One region of the Streptomyces sp. NPDC048507 genome, then DNA from elsewhere that is predicted to be linked to it. Evidence: riboswitches for the same ligand, from Rfam matches in the RefSeq annotation. Region 1 holds a riboswitch; the other holds the start of a gene.
The links. Region 1 has a riboswitch for S-adenosylmethionine ahead of ACGFXC_RS22050 (aminotransferase class V-fold PLP-dependent enzyme). Riboswitches for the same ligand answer to the same signal wherever they lie in the genome.

Region 1 (15,160 bases):
GGTCACGTTGTAGCCGTCGACCACCAGGTGCGCCTGGGGCAGCGCCAACAGCTGGTCCAGCAGAGCCGGATCGGTCTCCGACAGGGCGCGCGCCGCGATGTCCTTCGGCGTCATCCGGCCCGGCTCCACGGCCTCCACCGTGTCGGCCGGGCGCGTCGACAGCGGCGGCAGCGCCAGTTCGCGGCGCAGCCCCGCCGCCGCGTCCAGCACCGTGTCCAGCAGCAGCCGCAGCCGCATGTCCTCGATGCTGCGCCCCTCGCGGGTGGCCCGGCGCGAGGTCTCCAGCGCCGACTCCACCTCCGCCAGCCGGGACTTGAGCCGCCGGGTCTCGCTCTCGGCGGCCGCCACCTGCGCGGCCGCCTCGGCCCGGAACCCGTCGATCTCCGCCGTCACCTTCCGCAGCGCCGCCTCGCCCCGCTTGACGTCGCTCAAGGCACTGCGCAGCTTGCGCTGAAGCGATTCCGCTTCCTTGCGGGAGGCCTCCAGGTCGACCCGCACCTGGTCGCCGCCGGAGCGCTGCTGCTCCCTGGCCTGGGCCAGCTCCCCGCGCAGCCGTTCGACTTCCCGGCGGGTCTCGTCGCCGACCCGCTCGGCGTCGGCGCGCTGCGCCTCCTCGCCCGCGGCGGCCACCAGCTTCACCCAGCCGGCCGGACGCAGCACGTACGCGGCGGCCGCCACGTCCAGCGGGTCCGCCGCGGCCGGCGGGGCTCCGGCGTCCAGCGCGCCCGCCAGCTCCGGCTGCGCCTCGCGCAGCTTCTCCGCGACCCGGCTGCGGAAGGCGCCGTCCGTCTCCACGGCGGCCGCCATGGCGTTCCCGGCGAACTTGGCCCGCCGGGTCGGGGTGAAACGGGCGTACTGGCGCAACTGCGCCGGAAGGTCCGCGACCGTCAGTCCGCCGAAGGCGTCCGAGACGAGCGCGACGACCCGGCGCCGCACGCCTTCCGGCAGCGGGCGGTCGAGCACCTCGGCGGCGTCGCCGGCCGCGTCGGCCGGCTCAGCGCCGCTTGCTGGCTCCACAATCCGTCACCCCTACCGTGATCTACTGTGGGCCCGGCTCCCTCAGGAGCCGGTGCCCGGCCTGTCCACGAGCTCGATCTGGTCCACCGCGTTGCACCAGCGACATCGCACCGACTCGATGGTCTCACTGACCACCTCGCGCTCCTCGACCTTGGGCTCCCCGGCGAGGTCCAGGTGGACGTACTCGACGGCCTTCGACGAACGGGTGACGTCGAACCGCGTGAGGTTGCCGCACAACGTGCAGCGCCACCGGGTGGTGTCGGTCGGCAGGGGAACCGTCATCGGGCCGCACTCTCCTTCGTAGCTCATTCAATCAAAGCGTTCCCGGCCCCGCGTTGCGCTCGCGGACCGCAGCACGTAACCCTACGGCCTGGCAACGCCCCCGGGCGGGTGCTCCTGCGTCATGCTCTGTCGCATGATCGTAAAGTGGCTGACGGTCCGCGAGGCCGCCCGGGGCCCGGTGGTCACCTACGCGCTGATCGCCGGCTGCTGCCTGGCGTTCGTGCTCGGCCCGGCCTCCGGCCTCAATCCCTCCTACGGCACGGGCGAACGCCTGCTGGACTCGGGCACGCGGTACTTCCAGCACTGGGGCGTGGTCCCCGACGAACTGTTCTCCGGGGCCGGACGCCCGCTGCTGACCCCGCTGACCGCGCTCTTCGTCCACGGCAGCTGGCTGCACCTGCTCGGGAACATGCTCTTCCTGCACGTCTTCGGCGCGATGACGGAGGAACGGATGGGCCGGGCGCCGTTCCTCGTCTTCTACGTGTGCACCGGATATCTGGCGCTGGCGGCGTACGCGGCGGCCAACGCCTCCTCCGACCAGACGCTGGTCGGCGCGTCGGGAGCCATCTCGGCGGTGCTCGGGGCCTTCCTCTGCCTCTTCCCGAAGGCGCGGGTGACGAGCCTGTTCCCGTTCCTGCTCTTCCTGCCGCTGCGCTTCCCGGCCTGGATCGTGCTGATGTTCTGGTTCGCCCTGCAGTGGCTGGCCGCGCAGCGCGCGGAGAGCGGGCCCGGAGTGGCCTACCTGGCCCACGTGGTGGGCTTCTCCGTGGGCTTCCTCTACGCGTGGGCGCGCTATCGGCGTACGACTAGAGTGAGGAGACCAGTGACTGCCGGCGAGGGAGACAGCCAACCGTGATCACCGCGATCGTGCTCATCAAGACCAGCGTGGACCGCATCCCCGAGATCGCCGAGTCCATCGCCGCGCTGGACAGCGTCAGCGAGGTCTACTCCGTCACCGGCACGTACGACCTGATCGCACTGGTCCGCGTGGCCCGCCACGAGAACCTGGCCGACATCATCCCCGGCCGCATCAGCAAGATCCCGGGCGTCGAGGCGACCGACACGCACGTGGCGTTCCGCACCTACTCGCAGCACGACCTGGAAGCCGCGTTCGCCATCGGCCTGGACGCGTAACGCCCGGCCGGTCCCGGGCCCGGGGCCTCACAGCCCCGGCAGAGCCTCCGCCGACCGGGCGGTCCGGCCCTCCTGGAGCCGGAAGAGGTAGCCGCGCAGGTACCCCTCCAGCTCGCCGTCGATGTGGGACACGTACGCGCGGGCCCCGCCCGCCGCCTCCCGCTCGTCGGCGCGGGCCGACACCGACCAGGTCCGGTCCAGGCGGACGGCCCACTCCCGCACCCGCCGGCGGTCCCGCCACCAGTCACGGACGAGTTCCGGGGTCCAGTACGCGTCCCCGTCTCCTCCGTAGGCCCCGAAGACCTCGCACTCGCCCGCGCAGATCAGCTCGTACGCCTCCCGCGGCGAGCGGGGCTGGCGGTAGACGAACTCCTGGCCGTCGCCGTCGTCGTCGTACAGCACGTGCGCGGGCGCGCACCCGCGCCCCGTCCAGCAGGTGTCCGTCTCCGCCGCGTAGAACGGGCCCGGCACGCTGCGCCAGTCCCGTCGGGCCCACGGGTGGTGTACACGTCCGGCGGGACCGCTCCAGTCGTGCCGCACCGGGCCGCGGCGCGGGTCCCACTGGGGCAGCGGCTTGCCCACGATCGCCCGGACGGTCGGCAGGGGGTCCCAGTAGGTCATGACCGCAGCGTGTCAGACCGCCGGGACGCAGCGGCCCTCTTCCGTGCGGTACTGCCACTTGGCGCCGTCCGCGACGAGCTCCTTCACCGCGCGCACGAACCGCTCGACGTGCTCGTCGGGGGTGCCCGCGCCGAAGCTGACGCGGATCGCGTTGAGCGAGCGCTCCCCCGGCGCCGCCTCCGGCGCACCGCACTCGCCCGGCTCCTGCGGCTCGCTGCCGAGCAGGGTGCGGACCAGCGGATGGGCGCAGAAGAGGCCGTCGCGGACGCCGATGCCGTACTCGGCGGACAGGGCCGCGGCGAAGTGGGAGCTGTTCCAGCCGTCGACCACGAAGGAGATCACGCCGACGCGCGGGGCGTCGTCCCCGAAGAGGGACAGGACCCGGACGGCCGGGACCTCGGCCAGGCCCGCGCGGACCTTCGCGATGAGGTGGTTCTCGCGGGCGACGAGGCCCTCGAACCCGGCCTCCTTCAGGGCCCGGCAGGCCGAGGCGATGGAGTAGACGCCGATGACGTTCGGGGAGCCGGCCTCGTGGCGGGCGGCGGTGGTGTGCCACTCGACGTCGACGCCGCCGTCCTCGCGGCGGGCCACCGTACGGGAGGCGCCGCCGCCCGCGAGGTAGGGCGGGGCCTGCTGGAGCCAGTCGGCGCGGCCGGCGAGCACGCCCGAGCCGAAGGGGGCGTACAGCTTGTGGCCGGAGAAGGCGATCCAGTCGACGTCCAGCTCCTGGACGGACACGGGGTGGTGCGGCGCCAGCTGGGCGGCGTCCAGGACGATCCGCGCGCCGTGGGCGTGCGCGGCGGCGGCCAGCTCCTTGACCGGCCACAGCTCGCCGGTGACGTTGGACGCCCCGGTGACGCACACCAGCGCCGGGCCGTAGGGGTCGCGGTCGGCGAGCGCCCGCTCCAGCGTCGCGACGGCCTGGTCCGGGGTGCGGGGGGCGTTCAGGTAGGTGACCTGCGCGTCGCCCCAGGGCAGCAGCGAGGCGTGGTGCTCGGTCTCGAAGACGAAGACCTGGCAGCCGGCCGGGAGGACGGCGGCCAGCAGGTTCAGCGAGTCGGTGGTCGACCGGGTGAAGACCACCTGGTCGGCGGGGCGGCAGTCCAGGAACTCGGCGACCGCGACGCGGCTCTGCTCGAACAGGTCGGTGGACAGCTGGGAGAGGTACCCGGCCCCGCGGTGCACGCTGCCGTAGTAGGGGGCGTACGCGGCCACGTCGTCCCAGACCCGCTGGAGCGCCGGGGCGCTGGCCGCGTAGTCGAGGGCGGCGTAGGTGACCTCGCCACCGGTCACGAGCGGCACGGTGACGTCCCGGCCGAGGACCGGCAGCGGCGCGGCACAGGCGGGGTCGACGCCGGCGTCGGCGCAGGCGGCAACGGAGTCGGCGGCGGTGGCGGTGGCGTTCAGGGTTGCGGACATGGCGGTGTCTCCCGGCAGGCAGGGCTGAATGGCTTCGTTGTTCGGCCCGTACGCGGGTACGGCTCGGCGGCCGGCCACAGGGGTACGGGGAGAGCCTCGGAAGGACATGGGGGTACGCCGCGGCGACCCTGTTCCGAGGGGTGAAGAAGGGGCGGAGTCGCCCTATCGCATTCGCTTGCTCACGGAAAAAGCTCCTCGAAGACCCAGGACCCCTGGTATCGAGGGATCCGCGCTTGCCGTAGACCTCGCTGCCTACGACCTGGTCATCACCCGGGGCACCCCGCCACGGAAGGAGGGTTGCCGGACAGCGAGCCGGGGCCAAAACGCTGTCACTCGTGACCTGGTCAGCATCCTGCCACAAGATCCCCCGCGCACAAGACCCCGGTCCACCATGTGGACCGGGGTCTCGCGGGAACGGCGCTCCGGCCGTCGCGGGTCAGGCGTTGCTGGCGGCCACCCAGCGCTCCAGCGCCGCCCGGGCCGAACCCGAGTCGATCGACTCGGCCGCACGGGCGATGCCCGCCGCGATCTGCTCCTCCAGCGAGCCGGTGCCCGGGTCCAGCGCCACCAGGGCAGCCGCCGAGTTCAGCAGGACGGCGTCGCGCACGGGGCCGCTCTCACCGGCCAGCAGCCGGCGGGCGACGTCCGCGTTGTAGGAGGGGTCCTCGCCGCGCAGGTCGGCGACGTCCACGATCGGGATCCCGACGTCGCGCGGGTCGAAGGCCAGCTCGGTGACCTTGCCCCCGCGGACCCACCAGACCCGGGAGGTCGCCGTCGTGGTCAGCTCGTCCATGCCGTCGTCGCCGCGGAAGACCAGAGCCGAGGAGCCGCGCTCCGCGAGCACCCCGGCGACGATGGGCGCCACCCGCGGGTCGGCCACGCCCGTGGCCTGCGCGCGCACCCGCGCCGGGTTGGTCAGCGGGCCGAGGAAGTTGAAGGTGGTCCGGATGCCCAGCTCCTTGCGGGCGGCCGCCACGTGCCGCAGGGCGGGGTGGAACTTGACCGCGAAGCAGAAGGTGATGCCGGCCTCCTCGACCACCTCCGCCACCCGGGCCGGGGTGAGGTTGAGGTTGACGCCGAGCTTCTCCAGGACGTCGGAGGAGCCGCTCGCCGAAGAGGCGGCCCGGTTGCCGTGCTTGACCACCTTGGCACCGGTACCGGCCACCACGAGCGCCGACATGGTGGAGATGTTGACGGTCTTCGCCCCGTCCCCGCCCGTGCCGACGATGTCCACCGTGCGGCCCGGCACCTCGATCAGGTTGGCGTGATCGTACATGGCACGCACCATGCCGTTGATCTCCGCGACCGTCTCCCCCTTGGCCCGCAGCGCCACCATGAAACCGGCGATCTGCGCGTCCGTGGCCTCGCCGCGCATGACGCGGTCCATGGCCCAGGCGGTGTCGTCCGCCCCGAGGTCGCGGCCGGTGAGCAGGGCGTCGAGGAGACCCGGCCAGCCGCGGGCCGCCACGCTGTCGCCGCCTGCCGGGGTCACAACGTTCATGGTCCGCTCCTGCTGCTCGGAAAAAGTTCCACGTGGAATGGGGAAGGATCTCAGCCTATCCAGCCCCGGAGACGGCAAAGAGCCCCGTCCAGACACTGGACGGGGCCCTCACCGTGGCAACACCGGGATTGGCCGGAACCGATCCCTCTAACGGGTCCTACCGGAGGTCAGTGGTGGCCGTGGCCGCTCTGGATCTCCTTGTACTCCTCCACCGTCGGCTTGGGGATGTGGGTGTTCTCCCCGTAGAAGCCCTTGCTGAGCTTCGCGCGCAGCTTCTCGGTGGCCTTCACCTTGCGCTCGACACCGTTCTCGTCGACCGTCGGGCCGATCTCGATCGGGTCGTACTGCGTGTGCGAGGTGAGGGTGTGCAGCTTGCCCTGCGAGAGCGGCTCGTGGACCTCGACGAACTCACCGTGCGGCAGGCGCTTGATGATGCCGGTCTCGCGACCGTGCAGCACCTTGTCGTGGTCCCGGCGCTGGAGGCCGAGGCAGATCCGCTTGGTGATCACGAAGGCGACGACCGGGCCCAGGAAGAAGCCGATCCGCGCGAACCAGGTGATCGAGTTGATCGACAGGTGGAAGTACTGCGCGAACATGTCGTTGCCACCGGCGATCAGCAGGATCACGTACCACGTGAGCCAGGCGACACCGAAGGCCGTACGGGTCGGCACGTTGCGCGGGCGGTCCAGGATGTGGTGCTCGTTCTTGTCCCCGGTGACCCAGGACTCGATGAACGGGTACACCGCGATCGCGACCAGGATCAGCGGGAAGATCACCAGCGGTACGAACACGCCCAGGACGAGCGTGTGGCCCCACAGGTTGATCTCCCAGCCGGGCATGGCACGGATCAGGCCCTCGGAGAAGCCCATGTACCAGTCGGGCTGCGCACCGGTGGACACGTGGTCCGGACGGTACGGGCCCAGCGCCCAGATCGGGTTGATCGACGCGAGCGCCGCGATGGCCGCGATGACACCGAAGACCAGGAAGAAGAAGCCTCCGGCCTTGGCCATGTAGACCGGCAGCAGCGGCATGCCGACGACGTTGTTGTTCGTCTTGCCGGGACCCGCGAACTGGGTGTGCTTGTGGTAGAAGACCAGGATCAGGTGGGCCACCAGCAGGCCCATCATGATGCCGGGCAGCAGCAGGATGTGGATCGAGTAGAACCGCGCGACGAAGTCGCCGCCGGGGAACTCGCCGCCGAAGAGGAAGAACGACAGGTACGTGCCGACGATCGGCACGGACAGGATCGCGCCCTCCATGAAGCGGACACCGGTGCCCGAGAGCAGGTCGTCCGGCAGGGAGTAACCGGTGAAACCGGTGAACATGCCGAGGACCAGCAGCAGGAAGCCGAAGACCCAGTTGACCTCGCGGGGCTTGCGGAACGCACCCGTGAAGAACACGCGCATCATGTGCACGAGCATGGCCGCGACGAAGATCAGCGCCGCCCAGTGGTGGATCTGCCGGATGAGCAGACCGCCGCGGACGTCGAAGCTGATGTCCAGCGTCGAGGCGAAGGCCTCGGACATCTGGACGCCCTGCATCGGCACGTACGAGCCGTGGTACACGACCTCGTTCATGCTCGGGTGGAAGAACAGCGTCAGGTACACACCCGTGAGGATGATGATGATGAAGCTGTAGAGGCAGATCTCACCGAGCATGAAGGACCAGTGGTCCGGGAAGATCTTGCGCATGTTGGACTTGGCCAGGCTGTAGATGCCCAGCCGGCCGTCCGCCCAGTCGGCCACGCGCTCGCCGGCCGGGGCCTTGCGTCCTGCGTTGCCCGGCGCGCCGGCAGCTGATGAATTCGTGGTGGCAGTGCTCATCCGCGCTCCCAGAAAGCAGGACCGACGGGCTCTTCGAAGTCGCCGTGCGCTTCGAGGAAGCCTTCGTCATTGACGCCGATCCGCAGCTGCGGAAGCGCGTGACCGGCCGGGCCGAAGATGACTCGGGCGCCGTCGGAGAGGTCGAAGGTGGACTGGTGGCACGGGCAGAGCACGTGGTGCGTCTGCTGCTCGTACAGGCTGATCGGGCAGCCGACGTGGGTGCAGATCTTGGAGTAGGCCACGATCCCCTCGTGGGACCACTCCAGCTCCTGCTTGTCCTTGATGTCCTCCGGCTTGATCCGGACGATCATCAGGGCGGCCTTGGCGATCTGCGTCTGGAAGTCGTGCTGGTCCTCTTCCAGGCCTTCCGGCCGGGCGAAGGTCAGCGAACCGACGAGCACGTCCTCGGGACGCAGCGGCTCGTTGGTGTTGTCGTTGATCAGCAGCTTGCCCTTGGACCACACGGTCTTGCGCAGCTTGTCCTCGGGCAGGGGCCCCAGGTCGCGCAGGATCACGACGGCGGACAGCGGCAGCATGGCCAGCGCGCCGAGCATCGTGTTGCGGATCAGCGGACGGCGGCCGATGCCGGACTCGCTCGCACCGTCGGCGAAGTCCTGGAGGACCTTCGCCTTGACCTCCGCCGGCGCCGCGATCGCGTGGCGCTCGTCGGCGACCTCCACGTCGGACATCAGGGTGCGGGCCCAGTGGACCGCGCCCGCGCCGATGCAGAAGAGCGCCGTGCCCAGGGTCAGACCGAGCGCGAAGTTCAGCGCGCTCACCTTCCCGATGGGGAAGATGTAGACGATCTTGTCGACCGGGAGGGTCACGTAGGAGGCGATGAAGCCGATCGTGGCCAGCATCGACAGCGTGAACAGCATCGCGACCACGCGCTCGGACCGCTTGGCGGCCCGCTCGTCGATGTCCTGGATGCGCGGCTTGTGGACCGGAAGGCCCGGGTCCGCGAACGGCTCGTCCGCGACCGCTACGCCACCGTGGTGCGCGTCGCCCTGCTCGCTCGGCAGGTGCTTCTCTTCGGGAATGTCTTGGCTACTCATGACTTCTTGGCCTTAGCGGTGTGGGCCGCGACCCAGACGGCGACAGCGATCAGCGCACCCAGACCGAAGATCCAGCCGAACAGACCCTCGGAGACGGGGCCGAGGCCGCCGAGCTTGAGGCCACCGGGGCTGGTCGACTTATCGCCGTTGACGTTCTGGAGGTACGCGATGATGTCCTTCTTCTGCTTCTCCGGCATGGTGCTGTCGGGGAAGGAGGGCATGTTCTGCGGGCCGGTGAGCATGGCCTCGTAGATGTGCTTCGGCTCGACGCCCTCGAGGTTCGGGGCGTACTTGCCGTTCGTCAGGGCGCCGCCCTCGCCGGTGAAGTTGTGGCACTGCGCGCAGTTGTTGCGGAACAGGACGCCACCGTTGGCGATGTCGGCACCGGCCGGGTCGTACTGCTTCTCGGTCGGCGTGATCGGGCCGGCACCGAGGGAGGAGATGTATCCCGCGAGCTGGTCGATCTGGGCCTGGGAGTAGATGACCGGCTTCTTCGGCACCTGGGCGCCGGGCTGCTGGGCCGGCATGCGGCCGGTGCTCACCTGGAAGTCGACGGCCGCGGAGCCGACGCCGACCAGGCTGGGGCCGTCAGTGGAACCCTGACCGCCGGTTCCGTGGCAGCTTGCGCAGCCCACGGCGTAGAGCTTCTTGCCCTCCTCGATGGCGAGGGACTGGGCGGTTTCGTCGGCCTGCGCCTTGCTCGCGGGCGCGAAGGCGGCGTACAGCCCCCCAGTGACCGCCAGCGCGAAGAGTAGAACGACGACCGCCGCCAGCGGATGGCGTCGTCGTGCGGAGAGCTTTTTCACGGATTACCCCGGTGTCAGGATCTTCTGCGTCGGTGTTTCTGGATGGAGTGCCGGGACGGGCCCGGCGACGTGTTCGCTACTTGATCAGGTAGATCGTCGCGAAGAGGCCGATCCAGACGACATCGACGAAGTGCCAGTAGTAGGACACGACGATGGCCGACGTGGCCTGTTCGTGGGTGAACCTCTTGGCCGCGTACGTCCGGCCGAGGACCAGCAGGAAGGCGATGAGACCGCCCGTCACGTGCATACCGTGGAAGCCGGTGGTCAGGTAGAACACCGATCCGTACGGGCCGGACGAGAGAGACATGCCCTCGTGCTTGACCAGCTCGGTGTACTCGAACACCTGGCCGCCAATGAAGATCGCACCCATGACGAACGTGATGATGAACCACGTCCGGAGCTTCTTCACGTCACCGCGCTCGGCGGCGAATACGCCGAGCTGGCAGGTGAGCGAGGAGAGCACCAGGATCGTCGTGTTCGTCGCCGAGAAGGGCAGATTCAAGGCCGAAGCCTGTTCTGTCCAGTACTCGGCGCCTGTCACGGATCGCAGGGTGAAGTACATCGCGAAGAGGGCCGCGAAGAACATCAGCTCGGAACTCAACCAGATGATGGTTCCGACGCTGACGAGGTTCGGCCGGTTGACCGTCGGGTGCGCGTGCCCGGTATCTACTGTCGTTGCTGTCGCCACGACCGACATTATGTCGGTCGCTTATCCCGCCCTCACCCCGGGGGGTGCCGTTCGGAGTGTCAGGGGCGTGTGCAAGGCCCGAACGGCCCATCAGATCGCCCTCCCGGCGTCTTGCGCGAGGCTGTCGGAACCGATGTTGACGACCGGTCGGACGGAGTAGCATCCCGCGCAACATCAACGTGATTCACGTGACACGTGGAGGAACGAAATGCGGGCGACTGCGCGGGTTCTGGTCTACAGCGACGACGCGGGCACCCGGGAGCAGGTGCGGCTTGCGGCCGGGCGCAGGCCGGCGGCGGACCTGCCGCCGGTGGAGTTCCTGGAGTGCGCGACGCTTCCGGCGGTGCTCGCCGAGCTGGACGCGGGCGGCATCGACGCCTGCGTGCTGGACGGCGAGGCGGTCCCGGCCGGGGGCATGGGCGTGTGCCGGCAGATCAAGGACGAGATCTTCCGGTGCCCCCCGGTGCTGCTGCTGATGGGGCGTCCCCAGGACGCCTGGCTGGCCACCTGGAGCCGCGCGGACGCCGCGGTCACCCTTCCGGTGGACCCGGTGGACTTCCCGGAGGCCCTGGCGGGCGTCCTGCGGGCCCGGCTGGCCTCCGGGGCCCTTCCGGCCTGATCCGAGCGGAAGTCCAGGCTCCGGCCTCGCCGGGCCCCGGGAACGCCCGGGGTCCGGCCGGAGCGGGCCGCCTAGACCTGGGGCCGCAGGCGGGCCTGGTCCATGGGGCTGCGGCCTTCCTGGGTACCCTTCAGGAGGGCGCTGCCCTCGCGCCAGTCCTTCCAGTCCATGTTCCAGTCGCCGTAGCCGTTGCCGAAGGTGTCCATGTCGTCGCCGATGCTGTTGATCACACGGACGATGTCGCCCTCGGTGATGTTCTCGTAGAACCAGGCGGCGTTGCCGGTGCTCATGCCCGTGCACCCGTGGCTGACGTTCTCGTAGCCCTGGGAGCCCACCGACCACGGCGCGGCGTGCACGTACTCCCCGCTCCAGGTGACCCGGGTGGCGTAGTAGACGGGCAGGTTGTAGTACTCGCTGCCGCCGATGCCCACGGTGTCACCGCGCATCTGGACGAAGTACTGCTTGCCCAGCACCACCTTGACCCCGTTGCGGGTGGAGAAGCCGGGCTTTCCGGTGGTCACCGGAATGGTGTTGATCACTTCTCCGTTCCGCTTGAACGTGAGGTAGTGCGAGGAGGCGTCGGTGGTGACCTCCACCCGGTCGCCGATCTCCAGGTTGAGCGGCTTGGAGGCCGCGCCGTGGAGCTCGTCCGAGATGCGCACGCCCTCCAGGTTGCTCCGTACGGAGACGGTGGAGTTCGCCGGCCAGTAGTCCTTGGGCCGGAAGTGGATGGTCTTGTCGTCCACCCAGTACCAGGCGCCCTCGACGTTGTCCGGGGTGTCGACGACCAGGGCCCGCTCCACGATGGCGCGGGCGGCCTTGTCCTTGACCGGCTCGTTGAGCTCCGCCGTGATGGGCTGTCCGACGCCGTACTTGCCCTCGTCCGGGCCGAATTCGACCTTGAGGACCTTCTTGGCCGGTGTGGTGTCGAACGCCAGCGTGCGCTGCCCTGGAGCGCCGCGTTCGTCCTCCGTGTTCACGGTGACCGTGTAGTGGACGCCCGCGGCCATCGGGACGGTGCTGTGCCAGCGGTCGCCCTTGGCGGAGAGCTCGCCCGCCAGGCGGCGGCCGTGGGTGTCCACGGCCATGACGTCGGTGATGCGGGCCGCCGACTCCTTGAGGGTGATTTCGAGCGGTTTGTCGGGGTCGGCGGGGCGCCCGCCGTTGGCCTCGTTGAAGGCCACGTGCTCACCCGCGTCGTACGGGCGGGCTGACAGCGGGTTCTTCTCGCCGGACCCGCATGCGGTGGCGCCGGCCCCGAGGGACGCGACCAGCAGGGAGCAGCTGAGTACCGTCCAAAGACGCGGTGAGTGCTTCATGGAGCCAACGCTATGAAGGTATGACAATTACGGCGCGCGGGGTGACTGCAAACGAGGGGCCCGGACTCCTCCGAAAAGGTGTCCGGGCCCCTCAGGGTCACGCTGTGCGGTGAACGGCTACTGGTTCGCGTTCTCGCCGCGGTAGTACTCGTACACCCAGCCCCACAGGCCGATCAGGATCAGCGGCGCCGAGAAGTACATCAGCCACCAGCCGAAGATGACGCCCATGAAGGCGAAGGCGCCACCGATCGCCAGCGAGAGCGGCTGCCAGCTGTGCGGGGAGAAGAACCCCAGCTCGCCCGCCTCGTCGGCGACGTCGGCCTCCAGGTTGTCCTGGGCCATCTCGTCCACGCGCTTGGCCGTGAAGGCCAGGTAGTAGCCGATCATGGCGCTCAGGCCGAAGGCCAGCGCGAGCGCGGTGGTGCCGACCGGCTCCTTCGACCACACGCCGTACACGACGGTCATGATCAGGATGAAGGCGGCGAGCCAGAGGAACATCTTGCCCTGGATCTTCACTTGCCGGCCTCCTTGCCACCGGTGACGGCCTTGGTGCCGGCGCCGTGGTCCGCGAGGTGGTCGAGGGCCGCGATCTCCGGGTGGTGCAGGTCGAACGCCGGGGATTCACTGCGGATCCGCGGCAGGGTGAGGAAGTTGTGCCGCGGCGGCGGGCAGGACGTCGCCCATTCGAGCGAACGGCCGTAGCCCCACGGGTCGTCGACCTCGACCTTCTTGCCGTACTTCGCCGTCTTCCAGACGTTGTACATGAAGGGCAGCATCGACAGGCCCAGCAGGAACGAGCTGATCGTGGAGATCGTGTTCAGCGCCGTGAAGCCGTCGGCCGCGAGGTAGTCCGCGTAACGACGCGGCATGCCCTCGACGCCCAGCCAGTGCTGCACCAGGAAGGTGCCGTGGAAGCCGATGAACAGCGTCCAGAAGGTGATCTTGCCGAGGCGCTCGTCCAGCATCTTGCCCGTGAACTTCGGCCACCAGAAGTGGAAGCCGGAGAACATCGCGAAGACCACGGTGCCGAAGATGACGTAGTGGAAGTGCGCGACGACGAAGTACGAGTCGGAGACGTGGAAGTCCATCGGGGGCGAGGCCAGGATGACGCCGGTCAGACCACCGAAGGTGAAGGTGATCAGGAAGCCGACGGCCCAGAGCATCGGGGTCTCGAAGGACAGCGAGCCCTTCCACATGGTGCCGATCCAGTTGAAGAACTTCACACCGGTCGGGACCGCGATCAGGAAGGTCATGAACGAGAAGAACGGCAGCAGCACACCACCGGTGACGTACATGTGGTGGGCCCACACGGTCACGGAGAGGCCGGCGATCGAGATCGTCGCCGCGATCAGACCGATGTAACCGAACATCGGCTTGCGCGAGAAGACCGGGATCACTTCGGAGATGATGCCGAAGAACGGCAGCGCGATGATGTACACCTCTGGGTGTCCGAAGAACCAGAAGAGGTGTTGCCAGAGTAGGGCGCCGCCGTTGGCGGCGTCGAAGACGTGCGCACCGAACTTCCGGTCGGCCTCCAGCGCGAAGAGCGCGGCGGCGAGCACCGGGAAGGCGAGCAGGACCAGGACACCGGTCAGCAGGACGTTCCAGGTGAAGATCGGCATGCGGAACATCGTCATGCCGGGAGCGCGCATGCAGATGATCGTGGTGATGAAGTTGACCGAGCCGAGGATCGTGCCGAAGCCGGAGAAGGCCAGACCCATGATCCACATGTCGGCGCCGATGCCCGGCGAGCGGACGGCGTCCGACAGCGGGGAGTAGGCGAACCAGCCGAAGTCGGCCGCACCCGAGGGGGTGACGAAGCCGGCCACCGCGATGGACGAGCCGAAGAGGTACAGCCAGTACGCGAACATGTTCAGCCGCGGGAACGCCACGTCGGGCGCGCCGATCTGCAGCGGCATGATCCAGTTCGCGAAACCGGCGAACAGCGGGGTCGCGAACATCAGCAGCATGATCGTGCCATGCATGGTGAACGCCTGGTTGAACTGTTCGTTCGACATGATCTGCGTGCCCGGACGGGCCAGCTCGGCGCGCATGAAGAGCGCCATGATCCCGCCGATGATGAAGAACACGAACGACGTGACCAGGTACATCGTGCCGATGGTCTTGTGGTCGGTCGTGGTCATCCACTTCACGACCACGTTGCCCGGCTGCTTGCGCCGCACCGGCAGCTCGTTCTCATACGAGTCGGCGGCGGCACCCTGGGATTCGTTGAGGATGCTCACAGTTTGTTCAGCTCCGCATTCCGGGCCGGGTCAGTCTGCTTGATGCCGGCGGGGAGGAAGCCGGTCTGCCCCTTCTCCGCCAGTTCCTTCAGGTGCGCCCGGTACTTCTCCGGCGAGACGACCTTCACGTTGAAGAGCATCCGGGAGTGGTCGACACCGCAGAGCTCGGCGCACTTGCCCATGAAGGTGCCTTCCTGGGTCGGGGTGACCTCGAAGACATTGGTGTGACCGGGGATGACGTCCTGCTTGAACAGGAAGGGCACCACCCAGAAGGAGTGGATGACGTCGTTCGACGACAGGATGAAGCGGACCTTCTCGCCCTTGGGCAGGTAGAGGGTCGGCCCCGGGTTGTTGGTGTCCGGGTTCCGGTCGCCGGGGACGCCCTTCTCGTAGACGCCTTCGGCGCCCGCGGGGAAGTCCTTGGTGAAGCGGTCCGGAATGGTCGCGATCTCCTTCGGGACCTCGCCGGCCTTCGGAGTCGCGGCATCGCCGTCGACGTTCTCGACGTAGTTGAAGCCCCAGCTCCACTGGAAGCCGACCACGTTGATCGTGTGGGCCGGCTTGGCGGAGAGGGAGAGCAGCTTCGACTCGTCGCGCGCGGTGAAGTAGAAGAGCACCGAGACGATGATGAGC
Region 2 (15,160 bases), on a different contig from region 1:
GCGGGCGGCGGCGGCTACACCGACAACGAGGAGGCGTACGCGATCGACTCCCCGGAGAACGTGAAGTCCTTCGAGTTCCTGCGCGACAAGATGGTCGGGCAGGGCCTGACCGGCCCGGTCGAGCCCGGCAAGCTGGACCGCCAGGCCGCCTTCGACGCCTTCACCCGCGGCGAGGTCGGCATGCTCAACGGCCACCCCACGCTGATCAAGCAGGCCGCCGGCAAGGGCGTGAAGTTCGCCATGGTGCCCATGCCGACCGTGGACGGCACCGACCACTCCGCGATGGGCGTCGCGGACTGGGTGATGGCCTTCAAGAACGGCCACAAGGCCGAGTCCGGGAAGTTCCTGGACCACCTGTACTCCGCGAAGAACGTGACCGCCTTCACCAACAAGTACGACCTGCTGCCGGTCACCACCAGCGGCTACCGGGCCATGGAGGCCGCCAGCGGCGGCTCGGCGGCCCAGCTGAAGACCTTCCTGACCGCCCTGCCGACCGCCCGCCTCTACCCGGTCGGCAAGAAGTCCTGGGCCGGGGTCAGCGAGGACGTCAAGCAGAACATCGGGAAGGTCGTACAGCCGGGCGGCCAGCCCGCGAAGGTGCTGGAGGACATCGCGTCGACCGCGCGGAAGGCCGACAACGAGCGCTGACGGCTCCCCGGGCGCGCCCCGCCGGGCCCGCCCGGGGAGCCCCCGGCGGCTGTCGGTGCGCGGCGTTAATCTGGCCGTATGACGGACGACGGGCTGCTGACGGCCACGGAGGCCGCCGTGCTCGCGTACGAGGGACGAACCTGGCCCGGGCCCGGCGCCAAGGAGCGGGCGATACGGGAGGGCCTCGGCCTCACCCCCGTCCGGTACTACCAGCTGCTCAACGCCCTGATGGACGATCCGCGGGCGCTCGCCCACGCCCCGGGCACGGTCAACCGGCTCCGCCGCATCCGCGCGGCCCAGCGGGCCCGCAGGTAGCCGCTCCCCGGGAAGGGGTGGGCGCGCCGGGGCGGCGCCGGTAGGGTCGTCGGTATGGGGAGCCATCCGCACGACCTGCCGATGCCCGTGCCCGCCACCGCGGCCGGACGCGAGGGACTCGAAGCCCTCCTGCGTGCGCCGCGCAGGGCCGTCGTCGCCCTGGACTTCGACGGCACGCTCGCCGACATCGTCGCCGACCCCGACCAGGCCCGGGCCCACGCGGACGCCGTACCGGCGCTCGCCGCGCTGGCCCCCCGGGTCGAGGCGGTCGCCGTCGTCACCGGCCGCCCGGCCGGGGTCGCCGTCCGCTACGGCGGCTTCGCCGGAGTGCCCGGGCTCGAACACCTCGTGGTCCTCGGCCACTACGGGGCCGAGCGCTGGGACGCCGTCTCCGGCCTGGTGCACGCGCCCGCCGAACATCCCGGCGTGGCCGCCGTACGGGCCGAGCTGCCGGGGTTCCTCGACGCGATCGGAGCGTGGCGCGGGACCTGGATCGAGGAGAAGGGCCGGGCGCTGGCCGTCCACACCCGCCGGGCCGAGAACCCGGAGGCCGCGTTCGAGGCCCTGCGGGAGCCCCTCGCGGAGCTCGCCGCCCGGCACGGACTGATGGTCGAGCCGGGCCGGGCCGTCCTGGAACTGCGCCCGCCGGGCATGGACAAGGGCGTCGCCCTGAACGCGTTCCTGGAGGAACGCGGCGCCGAGGCGGTGCTGTACGCGGGCGACGACCTCGGTGACCTCGCGGCGTTCGCGGCCGTCGAGAAGCGCCGCACCGACGGCCTGCCCGGGCTGCTGGTGTGCAGCGGCTCGGCGGAGGTCCCCGAACTCGCCTCCCGCGCCGACCTGGTCCTGCCGGGCCCGGCCGCCGTCACCGCCTTCCTCGCCCGGCTGGCCGCCGCCCTGCCGCAGGAGTAGCCCGCGCGGCGGGCCGTCGCGCGACAGCCCCTAGGGGATCTGCGCGGCCAGGCCCGCGCAGATCAGGCGGACGCCGAGCAGGAACTTCTCGTCCTCCCCGTAGGCCGACGCGGCCGCCACGGTCAGCGGGAAGCGCGCCACCAGCGCGGCGCCCTGCTCCGGGCCGGCCTGCGCCGCCGGTGACTGGCTCTGCTCCTGGAGCACGTAGCCCGTGAGGTGGCTGAGCAGGGTGTCGGCGCCCACGGCCGCCGGCCCGTCCGGGACGCCCGCCGCGCGCAGGGTCTCCAGCAGCCGTTCCATCACCGCGAGCGCCCCGGTGCTGAGCACCTTCGGGCTGTCCGCGAACATCACCGCGCCCCCGGCGTGCCGCCGGATGCCCGCGCGCAGCGTCCCGGTCTGTGCCTCCACCCGCTCCTGCCAGCCCGCGCCCGGGTCCAGCGCGGCCAGCGCGGCGGTCCCCGCGTCGTAGGCCTCGCGGGCCACCCGGTCGGCCATCAGCCGGACCAGGTCGGCCTTGCCGGGCACGTGGTAGTAGAGGCTGCCCGCCTTCGCGTCGAGCCGTTGCGCCACCCGCCGCATGGACAGGCCCTGGTAGCCGGACTCGGCGAACTCCGCCATGCCCGCGTCGATGATGCGTTCCTTCGTCAGCTTCACGGGACCAGTCTACGGGTTTTTCTAACACTGTTTGAAAGTCTGCTCCGGTGGCGCTACTGTCATCCCACGACGACCGGAGGGGGGTGGCGGCGATGGGCGCACTCGTGTTCAACGCGACCACGGCGGCATTGATGGTGATCATGTTCAACGGCGGCCTGGAGCTGCTCGGCCGCGGCACGCTGCGCGGCCGCCGCGTCCCCTGGGCGGCGGTGGGCCTGACCGCCCTCGCCCTCGCCGGGGTCCTCGCGCAGCTGTGCTGGTCCGGTGCCATGGACGCGCTCGACGACGACCCCGCGAAGAACGGGTGGTGGCGGGTCGTCACCGCCGTCTTCATGCAGAACGGCGGCCTGCTCGGCGGCGCGTGGAACATCGCCACCCTCGCCGCCGTGGCGGCCCTGGCCGACTGGTACTGGGGCGGGCCCCGCACCCTCGTCCTCTTCCTCGCCGGCGTCCTGCTGCCGGAACGCGCCGACGCGCTGCTCGGCCTCGGCGGCCACCACGACGCCGATCCCCGCAACTTCGCCGGCAGCTCGGGCGCCACCTACTTCCTCGGTGCCACCCTCGCAGCCGCCCTCCTGGTGCGCGCCCTGCGGGCCCGCCGCGCCGGGACCGCGGACGCGGCGGCCGGCAAGGAGCTGCTGCTCGCCGCCGGCGTGCCCGTCCTCGGCCTCGCGCTCTGGTTCGCCCAGGCCAACGGCCACGGCCTGGTCTCCTGCTACGGCTTCGTACTGGGCGCCCTCGCCCTGTGCCTGCCGGGACGCCCCACCACCGCCCCCGCCGCCGCCCCCGCCCCCGCCGCCGGCTCCTCCGCTCAGGCCCCCGCCAGCGCCTCCAGCTGAGCCTCGAACCAGGCCGCCGGGGGCAGCGCCGTCGCCGCCGCCGCCAGCCGCTTCGTGCGCTCCGCCCGCTCCTCGCGGGGCATCGCCAGGGCCTCGTGCAGGGCCCGGGCCGTCGCGCTGACGTCGTACGGGTTCACCGTGACGGCGTCGTCCTTCAGCTCCTCGTAGGCGCCCGCCCCGGTCGACAGCACCAGCGCGCAGCCCTCCTGCGAGACCACCGGGATCTCCTTCGCGACCAGGTTCATGCCGTCCCGCACCGGGTTGACCAGCGCCACGTCCGCCATCCGGTACGCGGCGAGGGACCGCGCGAAGTCGTCCTCGACGGAGACCAGCACCGGCTGCCAGTGGGCCGTCCCGAACTCCTCGTTGATCTCCGCCGCCAGCTCCCGCACCGAGGCCGTGTAGTCCCGGTAGGCCTTGAGGTCCTGCCGCGACGGGTACGCGGAGGCCAGGTGCACCACCCGTTCGCGCCACTCGGGGTGCGTGGTGAGCAGCTCCCGGTAGGCCAGCAGGCCGCGCAGGATGTTCTTCGACAGCTCGGTGCGGTCCACGCGGACGATCGTCAGGCGGCCCTCGGTCTCCGCCCGCAGCGCCGCCAGCTTGTCGTCCACGGCCGGCCGGTGCGCGAGCGCCCGCAGGTCCTCCGCGTCCACGCCGAGCGGATACCGGCGGACCTCGGTGAACCGCTCCGGCCCGTCCCCGCCGCCGTCGGCGCGCTTCCTGCGGTGCGCCACCCCGCCCTCCCGGCCGGCGCCGGGGGCCGGGGACGGCTCCGCGACCCCGGTCGCGTCGTTCGCGTGCGCCCCCGCGATGAAGTTCTCCGACCAGCGCCGGGCGTGGAAGCCCAGCTGGTCCGCGCCGAGCATGCCCCACACCAGCTCGGAGCGGACGTCGTCCGGGAGCATCTCCATGAACTCCGGCGACGCCCAGGGCGTGTGCGTGAAGTGCGCGATCCGCAGGTCGGGGCGCAGCTCGCGCAGCTGCCCCGGGACCAGCGCCAGGTGGTAGTCCTGCACCAGGACGCGGGCGCCCTCGGCGGCCTCCTCGGCCAGCGCCCCGGCGAAGGCCCGGTTGTAGGCGGTGTACGCCTCCCAGTGGCGGCGGAACGCCGCGTCGAAGACCGGCTCGCGCGGGACGTCGTAGAGGTGGTGGTGGGTGAACCACAGCACCGAGTTGGCGATGCCGTTGTACGCGCCGTCGTAGGTCGCGGGATCGATGTCCAGCATCCGGACGCCGGGCTCGGAGGTCCCCCGGCGCACCGCCTCCCGGTCCGCGTCCGAGAGCGCGGCGCAGATCCAGAGGGCCTCCGGCTGCTTCGCGAGGGCCGCCGACAGGCCGGAGACGAGCCCGCCACCGCCGCGCCGGGCGCTGAGCGTGCCGTCGTCGGAGAGGGCGTACGAGAGCGGGCCGCGGTTCGCGGCGACGAGTACCTGAGAAGCCATGCCGCGAACCTAGCCCGGCCCGCCCCGGCTCAAACCGAGCCGTACGCCACATCTCCGGCCGCTCAGGCCACCCGGCTGCGCGCGTACTCGGCGATCGAGGCCATCGGCGGCCGCTCCTCGGTGTCCACCGGGTAGGTGCGCGGCACGAACCCGTCCGGCCCCCGCTCGAACTGCGTCAGCTCGGGGCGTACGAGGTGCGCGCGCGAGAGCCGCAGCTGGGCCGTGCGGTAGATCGCGGCGGCCATCCGGCCCAGCGCCCGCCCGTCCTGGTGCCGGTGCAGCCGGACCCCGACGTCGACCTGGGCCAGCGCGTCGAGGCCGACCGTGTGCAGCGCGTCCACCAGCAGGCCCAGCTCGACGCCGTAGCCGACGGGGAAGGGCAGCCGCTCCAGCAGCGAGCGCCGTACGGCGTACTCGCCGCCCAGCGGCTGGACGAACCCGGCCAGCTGCGGCCAGTTCAGGTTCAGCAGCGGGCGGGCCACCAGCTCGGTGACCCGACCGCCCTGGCCCGGGGCGTCGCCGAGCGGGCGGTCGTACATGGCCTTGACGAACTGCACCTGCGGATCGGTCAGCAGCGGCCCGACGATCCCGGAGACGAAGGACGCGGAGAAGTCCCGCAGGTCGGCGTCGACGAAGCAGACGACGTCGCCCGTCGTCGCGAGCAGCGAGCGCCACAGCACCTCGCCCTTGCCGGGCAGCGCCGGGATCCGCGGCAGGATCGCGTCCCGGTGCACGACCCGGGCGCCGGCCTCGGCGGCCACCTGCGCCGTACGGTCGACGGACCCGGAGTCGACCACGACCAGCTCGTCCACCAGGGGGGTCGCGAGGCCGTCGACGAGATCGCGCCGGATCACCTCGACGATCTGCCCGACCGTGGCCTCCTCGTCGAGCGCGGGCAGCACCACGCTGACCGTCGTCCCGGCCGCCCGTTTCCGGTCGAGCAGCTGGTCGAGCGGTCGGTCGGCGGCGGACCAGGAGCGGTCTGCCAGCCAGCGCTCCACCTCATCCAGCACTCTCAGCACTCCCTGCCTGTCGGCGTCACTCGTTGTTTTGGGGCGAAATGTGATCCATCTCGCCGTTCGGACGGCTGTCTCAACCACCCGGGCCTTCGGTTACAGTCTTGAACAACGCGAAGGACCACCGCATGCCGGGGGTCCCCGCGCACAAACGCACCGGCGCGCCATAGAGCGCGTGTGCCGGTGCCATACCGCTCATCCAGAGGGGCAGAGGGACACGGCCCGTTGAAGCCCCGGCAACCCTCCAGTCGGTTCTCGCGATGCGTTTTCGACGCACTCCCGCGAGGTCCCCGGCTCGGGAAGGTGCCAATTCCGTCTCATGGCGAAGTGCGCCATGGGGAAGATGAGGAGAAAGGGCCTCGCCGTCATGGCTGCACAGACTGTCGCCACTTCCGCCAACCTCGGATCCGTCGATCTCGGACCCGCCACCGGCCTTTCCTGCCGCGAGTGCGGAACCCGCTTCGAGCTCGGTCCCGTCTTCGCCTGCGTCGAGTGTTTCGGCCCGCTCGAAGTCGCCTACGACCTGCCGCTCGGCGACCCGGAGGCCCTGCGCGCGGCCATCGAGGCCGGTCCGGACAACATCTGGCGCTACGCACCGCTGCTGCCCGTCCCCGCGGACGTGGCCTCCAAGCCCAGCCTGAACCCCGGCTTCACCAAGCTCGTGGACGCGGCGAACCTGGCCAAGGAGCTGGGCGTCACCGGCAAGCTCTACGTCAAGGACGACTCGGGCAACCCGACGCACTCCTTCAAGGACCGCGTCGTGGCCATCGCCGTCGAGGCGGCCCGCGCCTTCGGCTTCACCACCCTCTCCTGCTCCTCCACCGGCAACCTGGCCGGCGCCGTCGGCGCCGCGGCCGCCCGCGCCGGTTTCCGCTCCTGCGTGTTCATCCCGCACGACCTGGAGCAGGGCAAGGTCGTCATGGCCGGTGTCTACGGTGGCGACCTGGTCGGCATCGAGGGCAACTACGACGACGTCAACCGCTTCTGCTCCGAGCTCATCGGCGACCCGCTGGGCGAGGGCTGGGGCTTCGTCAACGTCAACCTGCGCCCCTACTACGGCGAGGGCTCCAAGACCCTGGCGTACGAGATCTGCGAGCAGCTCGGCTGGCGGCTGCCCGACCAGATCGTCATCCCGATCGCGTCCGGCTCCCAGCTGACGAAGATCGACAAGGGTCTGCAGGAGCTGATCAAGCTCGGTCTGGTCGAGGACAAGCCGTACAAGATCTTCGGCGCCCAGGCCGAGGGCTGCTCCCCGGTGTCCACCGCCTTCAAGGCCGGGCACGACGTGGTCCGCCCGCAGAAGCCGGACACCATCGCCAAGTCCCTCGCCATCGGCAACCCGGCGGACGGCCCGTACGTCCTGGACATCGCGCGGCGCACCGGCGGCTACGTCGAGGACGTCGACGACACCCAGGTCGTCGAGGCCATCAAGGTCCTGGCGCAGACCGAGGGCATCTTCGCCGAGACCGCGGGCGGCGTGACCGTCGGCGTGACGAAGAAGCTCATCGAGAACGGGCAGCTCGACCCGTCGCTGACCACCGTGATCCTGAACACCGGTGACGGCCTCAAGACCCTGGAGGCGGTGGCCGCCGACAGCGGCCAGAGCGCCACCATCCGCCCCAGCCTGGACGCGTTCCGCGCCGCCGGCCTGGCCTGACCCTTCCCCCGCATCCCGGAAAGGCGGTAGCGCCATGAGCGTCAACGTCCGCATCCCCACCATCCTGCGCACCTACACCGGCGGCGTCGCCGAGGTCCCGGCCGAGGGCGCGACCCTGGCCGAGGTCATCGAGTCCCTGGAGCGCAGCCACCCCGGCATCGCCGCCCGGGTCCTGGACGACCAGGGCAAGCTGCGCCGCTTCGTGAACGTCTACGTCAACGACGACGACGTGCGCTTCGAGGGCGGCCTGGAGGCGGCGACGCCCGACGGCGCCGGCGTCTCGATCATCCCGGCCGTCGCGGGCGGCTGACGCTCCTGCCCCTCCGGGCGCCGGACGTAAAGTGAATTGCCCCCTCCGCTCATAAGCGGAGGGGGCAATTCTGCTTGATTGGGCGCGGTAAGGTTGGGGAAGTCCCCTCCGCCGTTCTTGCCCGCCGCATATGAACGGGGCCGGCGAGGGTTGACATTGAGTCAACATGGGTGCGCCCTTTGGGTCTTTGGCGAGGATTGCCGGGCCCGAGTTGCCCGGCAATATGCCAAATTTTCACTCTATTTCAATGTTTCCCGGTGTCCAGAATTCTCGTCGGAATGACCTGTCGCAGACAGCACCGGTGCGGATACATTCAGCCGCGGTCGAGGCGTTCCGGCGCAACTTCTGACCCGGGTCCGCGAAGTGCGGACCCGCGCAAGGGCCAGTAATAGGGGAGTTAGGCATGGCTCAGGGCACCGTCAAGTGGTTCAACGCGGAGAAGGGCTACGGCTTCATCGCGGTCGACGGTGGTGCGGATGTGTTCGTCCACTACAGCGCCATCCAGATGGACGGGTACCGCACCCTTGAAGAGGGTCAGCGGGTCGAGTTCGAGATCTCGCAGGGCCAGAAGGGTCCGCAGGCGGACATGGTCAAGCTCGCTGCCGGCTGAGTCCCCAGCGCGATCGACCACCGACGCACAGACACCACGAGGGGCCCACATCCCGGACACGGGATGCGGGCCCCTCGTGCGTTGTGCGGCCCCGCCGCACGGCCGGAAGCCGTCCCGGATCATCCGGAGCCGCTTGCACTCGCGGGGGTCGAGTGCTAATCATTGGCGTTAGCACTCTCCAGGTGAGAGTGCTACTAAAGACGAGGACCGGGTCGGTGAGGCCCGACGGGTCCGGCGGGAAGGAACCGCCGGCTCCGCAGGCCGTCCGTCGCGGGCGCGGGCGCGGTCCGGAGCAATCCACCCCTGTCCGGGAGGACCACTTCAGATGGCCAAGATCATTGCGTTCAACGAGGAGGCCCGGCGCGGTCTCGAGCGTGGCATGAACCAGCTCGCCGACGCCGTCAAGGTCACCCTTGGCCCCAAGGGTCGCAACGTCGTCCTTGAGAAGAAGTGGGGCGCCCCCACGATCACCAACGACGGCGTCTCCATCGCCAAGGAGATCGAGCTCGAGGACCCGTACGAGAAGATCGGCGCCGAGCTGGTCAAGGAAGTCGCCAAGAAGACGGACGACGTCGCCGGCGACGGTACGACCACCGCCACCGTTCTCGCCCAGGCGCTCGTCCGCGAGGGCCTGCGCAACGTGGCCGCCGGTGCCAACCCGATGGCCCTCAAGCGCGGTATCGAGAAGGCCGTCGAGGCCGTCTCCGCCGCCCTGCTGGCGCAGGCCAAGGACGTCGAGACCAAGGAGCAGATCGCTTCCACGGCCTCCATCTCCGCCGCCGACACCCAGATCGGCGAGCTCATCGCCGAGGCCATGGACAAGGTCGGCAAGGAAGGCGTCATCACCGTCGAGGAGTCGCAGACCTTCGGTCTGGAGCTCGAGCTCACCGAGGGCATGCGCTTCGACAAGGGCTACATCTCGGCGTACTTCGCCACCGACATGGAGCGTATGGAGGCGTCCCTCGACGACCCGTACATCCTGATCGTCAACTCCAAGATCGGCTCGGTCAAGGACCTGCTGCCGCTCCTGGAGAAGGTCATGCAGTCCGGCAAGCCGCTGCTGATCATCGCCGAGGACGTCGAGGGCGAGGCCCTGTCGACCCTGGTCGTCAACAAGATCCGCGGCACCTTCAAGTCCGTCGCGGTCAAGGCCCCGGGCTTCGGCGACCGCCGCAAGGCCATGCTCGGCGACATCGCCATCCTCACGGGCGGCACCGTCATCTCCGAGGAGGTCGGCCTCAAGCTGGAGAACGCCGGTCTCGACCTGCTCGGCCGCGCCCGCAAGGTCGTCATCACCAAGGACGAGACGACCATCGTCGACGGCTCCGGTGACAGCGACCAGGTCCAGGGCCGCGTCAACCAGATCCGCGCCGAGATCGAGAACTCCGACTCGGACTACGACCGCGAGAAGCTCCAGGAGCGCCTCGCGAAGCTGGCCGGCGGCGTGGCCGTCATCAAGGCCGGCGCCGCGACCGAGGTCGAGCTCAAGGAGCGCAAGCACCGCATCGAGGACGCCGTCCGCAACGCGAAGGCGGCCGTCGAGGAGGGCATCGTCGCCGGTGGTGGCGTGGCCCTGCTCCAGGCCTCCTCGGTCTTCGAGAAGCTCGAGCTCACCGGCGACGAGGCGACCGGCGCCAACGCCGTCAAGCTCGCGCTGGAGGCCCCGCTCAAGCAGATCGCCGTCAACGGTGGTCTCGAGGGTGGCGTCGTCGTCGAGAAGGTGCGCAACCTGGCCGTCGGCCACGGTCTGAACGCCGCGACCGGCGAGTACGTCGACATGATCGCCGAGGGCATCATCGACCCGGCGAAGGTCACGCGCTCCGCGCTGCAGAACGCCGCGTCGATCGCCGCGCTGTTCCTGACGACCGAGGCCGTCATCGCCGACAAGCCCGAGAAGGCCGGTGCCCCCGCGGGCGGCGGCATGCCGGGCGGTGACATGGACTTCTGATCGGCCCCGGCTGATCGGCTGTTCTCGAACGAGGGCGGCACCCCGACCGGGGTGCCGCCCTCGGGCGTTCCCGGCGGGCCCGGGCCGCGGGCCGGGTGCCCGGTGGGCGGGACGTATCGCCGCGATGGGGACCGGTTTGGAAGACTCGGAGCATGACTGCAAGCAGTGGACCGTTCGTCAAGATCTGTGGGCTGAAGACCGCGCGGGACGTCGACGTGGCCGTGGCGGCCGGGGCCGACGCCGTCGGGTTCGTGTTCGCCGCCGCCAGCCCCCGGACCATCGGGGCCGGTGCCGCCCGCGACCTGGTGGCCCGGGTGCCCGAGGGCGTGCTGACCGTCGGAGTGTTCCGCGGCCAGGACGTCGAGGAGGTGCGCCGGCTCACCGAGGAGAGTGGCGTGCGCGGCGTACAGCTGCACGGGGACGAAGAACCCGCGTACTACACGACCCTGCGCGCCCCCGGGCGCACCCTGCTGCGGGCCACCGCCGAGCACGTCCGGCGCTGCGGCGAGTACGGCGAGGATCTGCTCCTGCTCGACGCCCCCGACCCGGGCTCCGGAAAGCCCTGGAACTGGGGGTCGGCGCAGTTCACGGCCCCCGAGGGGCGCTGGCTGCTGGCCGGCGGCCTCACCCCGGACACGGTCCGGGAGGCCCTCGCCGCGACCCGCGCCTGGGGGGTCGACGTCTCCAGCGGGGTCGAGGCCGAACGCGGGGTGAAGTCCCCCGAGCTGATCCGCGCCTTCATCGCCGCAGCGCGATCGTACGATTACTCTCAGTGAGAACGGCGGTGTGGGGCGCCGCCGGGCGGGCAGAACCGCCCCATGGAACCGGAAACGCTCGGATGGCTGCGGCGCCTGACCCGCCGCCTCGCCCCCGGGGGCGGCGGGGGCCTGCCCGTGCTCGCCCCGCGCCTCAGCCCCGTCTTCACCGCCGACTTCACCTCGACCGCCCAGTGGGTGGCCGGCCGCTCCTGGGCCTATCCCGACGGCGGCCCGGTCAACCCGGGCGACAACAAGCTCGACCACCTCACCGACGACCCCGCCTACAGCCGCGGCGGGACCTTCCTGGCCACCCTGCGCCCCGACGGCGACTGGGACACCGGGCTGCTGACCACCGAGGGCAGCGACCAGGGGTTCACCGTCCGCACCGGTGACGTGCTGGAGGCCCGGGTGCGGCTGCCGCTGGAGACGGGGGCCTGGCCCGCGATCTGGACCTGGCGCGACGGCGGCCAGGAGATCGACGTCTTCGAGTACCACCCCGACAACCCCGACCTGCTGGAGCTGTCCAACCACGTCCGCGAGGCGCACCGCTACCACCGCGATCCGTCGGTCCGGCCCGGTGCCTGGGTGGACCTGAAGGTGGAGTTCGGCCGCAGCTCCGTCGTCTGGTGGGTCAACGGCAGGCGCGTCTTCGCCGACCGGCGGGGCGTCGGGCGCGGCTGGTACGCGTACCTCATCGTCAACCTCTCGGTGTCCGCGGGCCGTTACCACCCGGCGCCCGGCCCGGAGCTGACCCGCATGTCCTACGAGGTGTCCCGGCTGCGGGTGCTGCGGGCCTGACGGGCGGCGCGCACGGGGGCCTTCGGGCCCGGCCGGAGCGGACCAAGGTCCCTGTCGGGGGGCCTTCGGCCCCGGGAGACTTCGGTGCATGGACACCCTGGACACCCTGGTCGTCACCGTCAACGACCACCTCTGGACCTACCTGCTGATCCCGCTGGTGGTCGGTGCCGGCCTGTACTTCACGGTCCGGTCCCGCGGTGTGCAGCTGCGCCTGCTGCCCGAGATGTTCCGCGTGGTGAAGGAGAAGACCCCGCCGCGCGCCGACGGCCGCAAGCAGGTGTCCTCGTTCGGGGCGTTCACCATCTCGGCGGCGGCCCGCGTCGGCACCGGCAACATCGCCGGTGTCGCGACGGCCATCACGCTGGGCGGCGCGGGCGCGGTGTTCTGGATGTGGGTGATGGCGGTGATCGGCGCCGCCTCCGCCTTCGTGGAGTCGACCCTCGCCCAGCTGTACAAGGTCCGGGGCGCCACCGGCGCCTACCGGGGCGGACCGGCCTACTACATGCAGCGGGCCCTCGGGAAGCGCTGGCTCGGCGTGCTCTTCGCGGTGACGATCACCCTCACCTTCGGCTTCGTCTTCAACGCGGTGCAGGCCAACACCATCACGTCCGTCGCGGCGGGCTCCCTCCCGGAGGCCGGCACGGCCTGGTTCGGTCCGGCGGCCGGCGTGCTGCTCGCGGCGCTGCTGGGGTTCGCCGTGTTCGGCGGGGTCCGGCGGATCTCCTCGGTGACCACCGTGCTGGTCCCGGTGATGGCCGTGGTCTACCTGCTGCTCGGCGTCACCGTGGTGCTGCTCAACATCACCGAGTTCCCGCGCGTCATCGCCGACATCGTGGGCGGCGCCTTCGGGCTGCGCGAGCTGGCGGCGGGCGGTCTCGGGGCGGCGGTGCAGCAGGGCATCCGGCGCGGGATGTTCTCCAACGAGGCGGGTCTGGGTTCCGCCCCGAACGCGGGCGCGGCGGCCGAGGTCTCGCACCCGGTGAAGCAGGGGCTGGTGCAGTCCCTCGGCGTCTTCTTCGACACCCTCCTCGTCTGCACGATGACCGCCTTCATCGTGCTGGTGACCAACCCGGAGCTGTCCGGCCGGCAGGGCGCGGACCTCACGCAGACCGCGCTCGGCGGCTCCCTCGGGGCGTGGGCCGGGCACGTGCTGACGGTGGTCGTCTTCATGCTGGCCTTCAGCTCGATGGTCGGGAACTACTACTACGGCGAGACCAACATCCAGTTCATCACCCGCAGGCGCTGGGTCCTGCCCGGCTACCGGGTGCTCGTGCTCGCGGCGGTCGTCCTCGGCTCGCTCGGCTCGGTGTCGGTGGTGTGGAACATCGCGGACGTCTTCATGGGGCTGATGGCGCTGGTCAACCTGCTCGCGATCCTGCCGCTGTCGGCCATCGCCTTCCGGCTGCTGGAGGACTACCTGGTCCAGCGCCGGGCCGGTCTGGACCCCGTCTTCACCCGGGACCGGATGCCCGGCCTGCGGGGGGTCCAGTGCTGGGACCCGGTCCGGGCCCCGGCGGCCGGGGCGGGGGCGGGGGCCGGGGCCGTCGGGGCGGGCGCCGGGGCGCGGTCGGCGCCGTCGGCGTAGCGCGCACCGGTCGCCCGTACGGGTGGACTTGGCGGGAGTGCGTGCGGTGGCCCCGCGTGGGGCGCCGGAGCTGAAGAGACGTTTCCGCAGTGCGCGCGGCGGACCGGGCCCGGCGGCGGCGGGGGGTCGGCCAGGCGGCGGTGGGCGGCTCAAGTCGGCTCCGCAAGGAACCCGATGAAGCGGAGGGCCGCGCCCCCCCCGGGACCCGTTCCCCGGTGACGGGTGCGGCTCACCCACGCCGATCCACACGCACTTCAGGGAGCTCCCCCATGCGTCTGTTCGCCGCGCGCCTGACCACCGCCGCCGTCCTCGCCCTGACCCCCGTGGCGGCCGGTACGGCCTCCGCCGACACTCCGGAGCCCACCCCGGCACCGCTGCACACCTCCGCGAACGCCATTCCGGGCAGCTACATCGTCACGCTGGCCAAGTCCTTCCGTCCGGCGGAGTTCGCGAAGACGCTGGGCCTGGCGCCGAAGTTCACCTACGGCGAAGCGATCAACGGGTTCGCCGCGAACCTCGGCGACAAGCAGCTGAAGGCCGTCCGTGAGGCGTACGGCGTGCTCTCCGTGGACCAGGACGCGCGGGTGAGCGCCCCGCCGGCCCCGCAGAAGGAGGCCGGCGCGATGTCGCCCGCCCACTCGTGGGGGCTGGACCGGATCGACCAGCGTTTCCTGCCGCTCGACAACAACTTCAGCGCCCACGGCAGCGGCCAGGGGGTGACGGCGTACATCGTCGACACCGGCATCGACTTCGCGCACCCCGACTTCGGGGGCCGCGCGGTGCGCGGGTTCGACGCGATCGGTGACGGCCGGGGCGGGGCGGACTGCAACGGTCACGGCACGCACGTCGCGGGCACGGTCGGCGGCGCGACGTACGGGGTGGCGCGCAAGGCGAGCCTGGTCAGCGTCCGCGTCCTCGGCTGTGACGGCCGGGGCGCCTGGTCGGGGATCATCGCGGGCTTCGACTGGGTGGCGCGCAACGCCCACCAGCCGGCGGTCCTGAACGCCTCCCTGGGCGGGGACCGGCTGGAGTCCGTGAACGCCGCCGTGACGGCCGTGTCCGACCGGGGCGTGCTGCCGGTCATCGCGGCGGGCAACGACAACCGGGACGCCTGCCGGGTCTCGCCCGCCTCCGCCGCGCGCGTGGTGACGGTCGGCGCGACCAACCGCTTCGACGAGGAGACGGACTTCTCCAACTGGGGCGAGTGCCTCGACATCTACGCCCCGGGCCAGGAGATCACCTCCGCGAAGCTCGGCGGCGGCAGCACGGTCATGAACGGCACGTCGATGGCCGCGCCGCACGTCGCCGGTGTGGCGGCCCTCTACAAGGCCGAGCACCCCAGTGCCCTCCCGGCCGAGATCCACAACTTCCTCTCGGACAAGTCCACGAAGGACGTCATCGAGAACCTGAGCGACAACAGCCCGAACCAGCTGCTGTTCACCAACGGTCTCTGAGCTCCGGCCCCGGCGCCCGGGTGCGGTGCCGCGCGGCCCGGCGGCCGTGCGACACCGCACATATGAAACATCATCATGTGTGACAAATGGGGTGAATCTCCCTAGTCTCTGCTCCGGCGCCGAGCACATCGGCCGACGAAGGGACGGGACCGAGGATGAGACGACGGGTATCGGGGATCGCCGCGGCCGTGGCGGCGGCCCTCGTACTGGGCTG

Region 2: another riboswitch for S-adenosylmethionine. It lies ahead of thrC (threonine synthase); the one in region 1 lies ahead of ACGFXC_RS22050 (aminotransferase class V-fold PLP-dependent enzyme).

The regions. Positions count from the first base shown of each region.
Region 1 is NZ_JBICWZ010000007.1:390,472-405,631, forward strand. Features, by position in the region: gene ACGFXC_RS22025 (NYN domain-containing protein) at 1-1,020, opposite strand, end outside; gene ACGFXC_RS22030 (hypothetical protein) at 1,060-1,299, opposite strand; gene ACGFXC_RS22035 (rhomboid family intramembrane serine protease) at 1,433-2,155, shown strand; gene ACGFXC_RS22040 (Lrp/AsnC family transcriptional regulator) at 2,152-2,433, shown strand; gene ACGFXC_RS22045 (ferredoxin) at 2,461-3,054, opposite strand; gene ACGFXC_RS22050 (aminotransferase class V-fold PLP-dependent enzyme) at 3,067-4,473, opposite strand; SAM riboswitch class IV at 4,698-4,814, opposite strand; gene trpD (anthranilate phosphoribosyltransferase) at 4,910-5,974, opposite strand; gene ACGFXC_RS22060 (cytochrome bc complex cytochrome b subunit) at 6,142-7,797, opposite strand; gene ACGFXC_RS22065 (Rieske 2Fe-2S domain-containing protein) at 7,794-8,852, opposite strand; gene ACGFXC_RS22070 (c-type cytochrome) at 8,849-9,658, opposite strand; gene ACGFXC_RS22075 (heme-copper oxidase subunit III) at 9,735-10,355, opposite strand; gene ACGFXC_RS22080 (hypothetical protein) at 10,555-10,965, shown strand; gene ACGFXC_RS22085 (Ig-like domain-containing protein) at 11,037-12,284, opposite strand; gene ACGFXC_RS22090 (cytochrome c oxidase subunit 4) at 12,402-12,800, opposite strand; gene ctaD (cytochrome c oxidase subunit I) at 12,797-14,527, opposite strand; gene coxB (cytochrome c oxidase subunit II) at 14,524-15,160, opposite strand, start outside.
Region 2 is NZ_JBICWZ010000013.1:70,526-85,685, reverse strand. Features, by position in the region: gene ACGFXC_RS29040 (extracellular solute-binding protein) at 1-648, shown strand, start outside; gene ACGFXC_RS29035 (DUF3263 domain-containing protein) at 727-963, shown strand; gene otsB (trehalose-phosphatase) at 1,018-1,875, shown strand; gene ACGFXC_RS29025 (TetR/AcrR family transcriptional regulator) at 1,906-2,529, opposite strand; gene ACGFXC_RS29020 (hypothetical protein) at 2,622-3,368, shown strand; gene ACGFXC_RS29015 (trehalose-6-phosphate synthase) at 3,341-4,810, opposite strand; gene ACGFXC_RS29010 (glucosyl-3-phosphoglycerate synthase) at 4,873-5,823, opposite strand; SAM riboswitch class I at 6,019-6,176, shown strand; gene thrC (threonine synthase) at 6,194-7,483, shown strand; gene ACGFXC_RS29000 (MoaD/ThiS family protein) at 7,518-7,793, shown strand; gene ACGFXC_RS28995 (cold-shock protein) at 8,197-8,403, shown strand; gene groL (chaperonin GroEL) at 8,729-10,351, shown strand; gene ACGFXC_RS28985 (phosphoribosylanthranilate isomerase) at 10,504-11,127, shown strand; gene ACGFXC_RS28980 (beta-glucanase) at 11,170-11,907, shown strand; gene ACGFXC_RS28975 (alanine/glycine:cation symporter family protein) at 11,996-13,492, shown strand; gene ACGFXC_RS28970 (S8 family serine peptidase) at 13,762-14,946, shown strand; gene ACGFXC_RS28965 (lipase family protein) at 15,102-15,160, shown strand, end outside.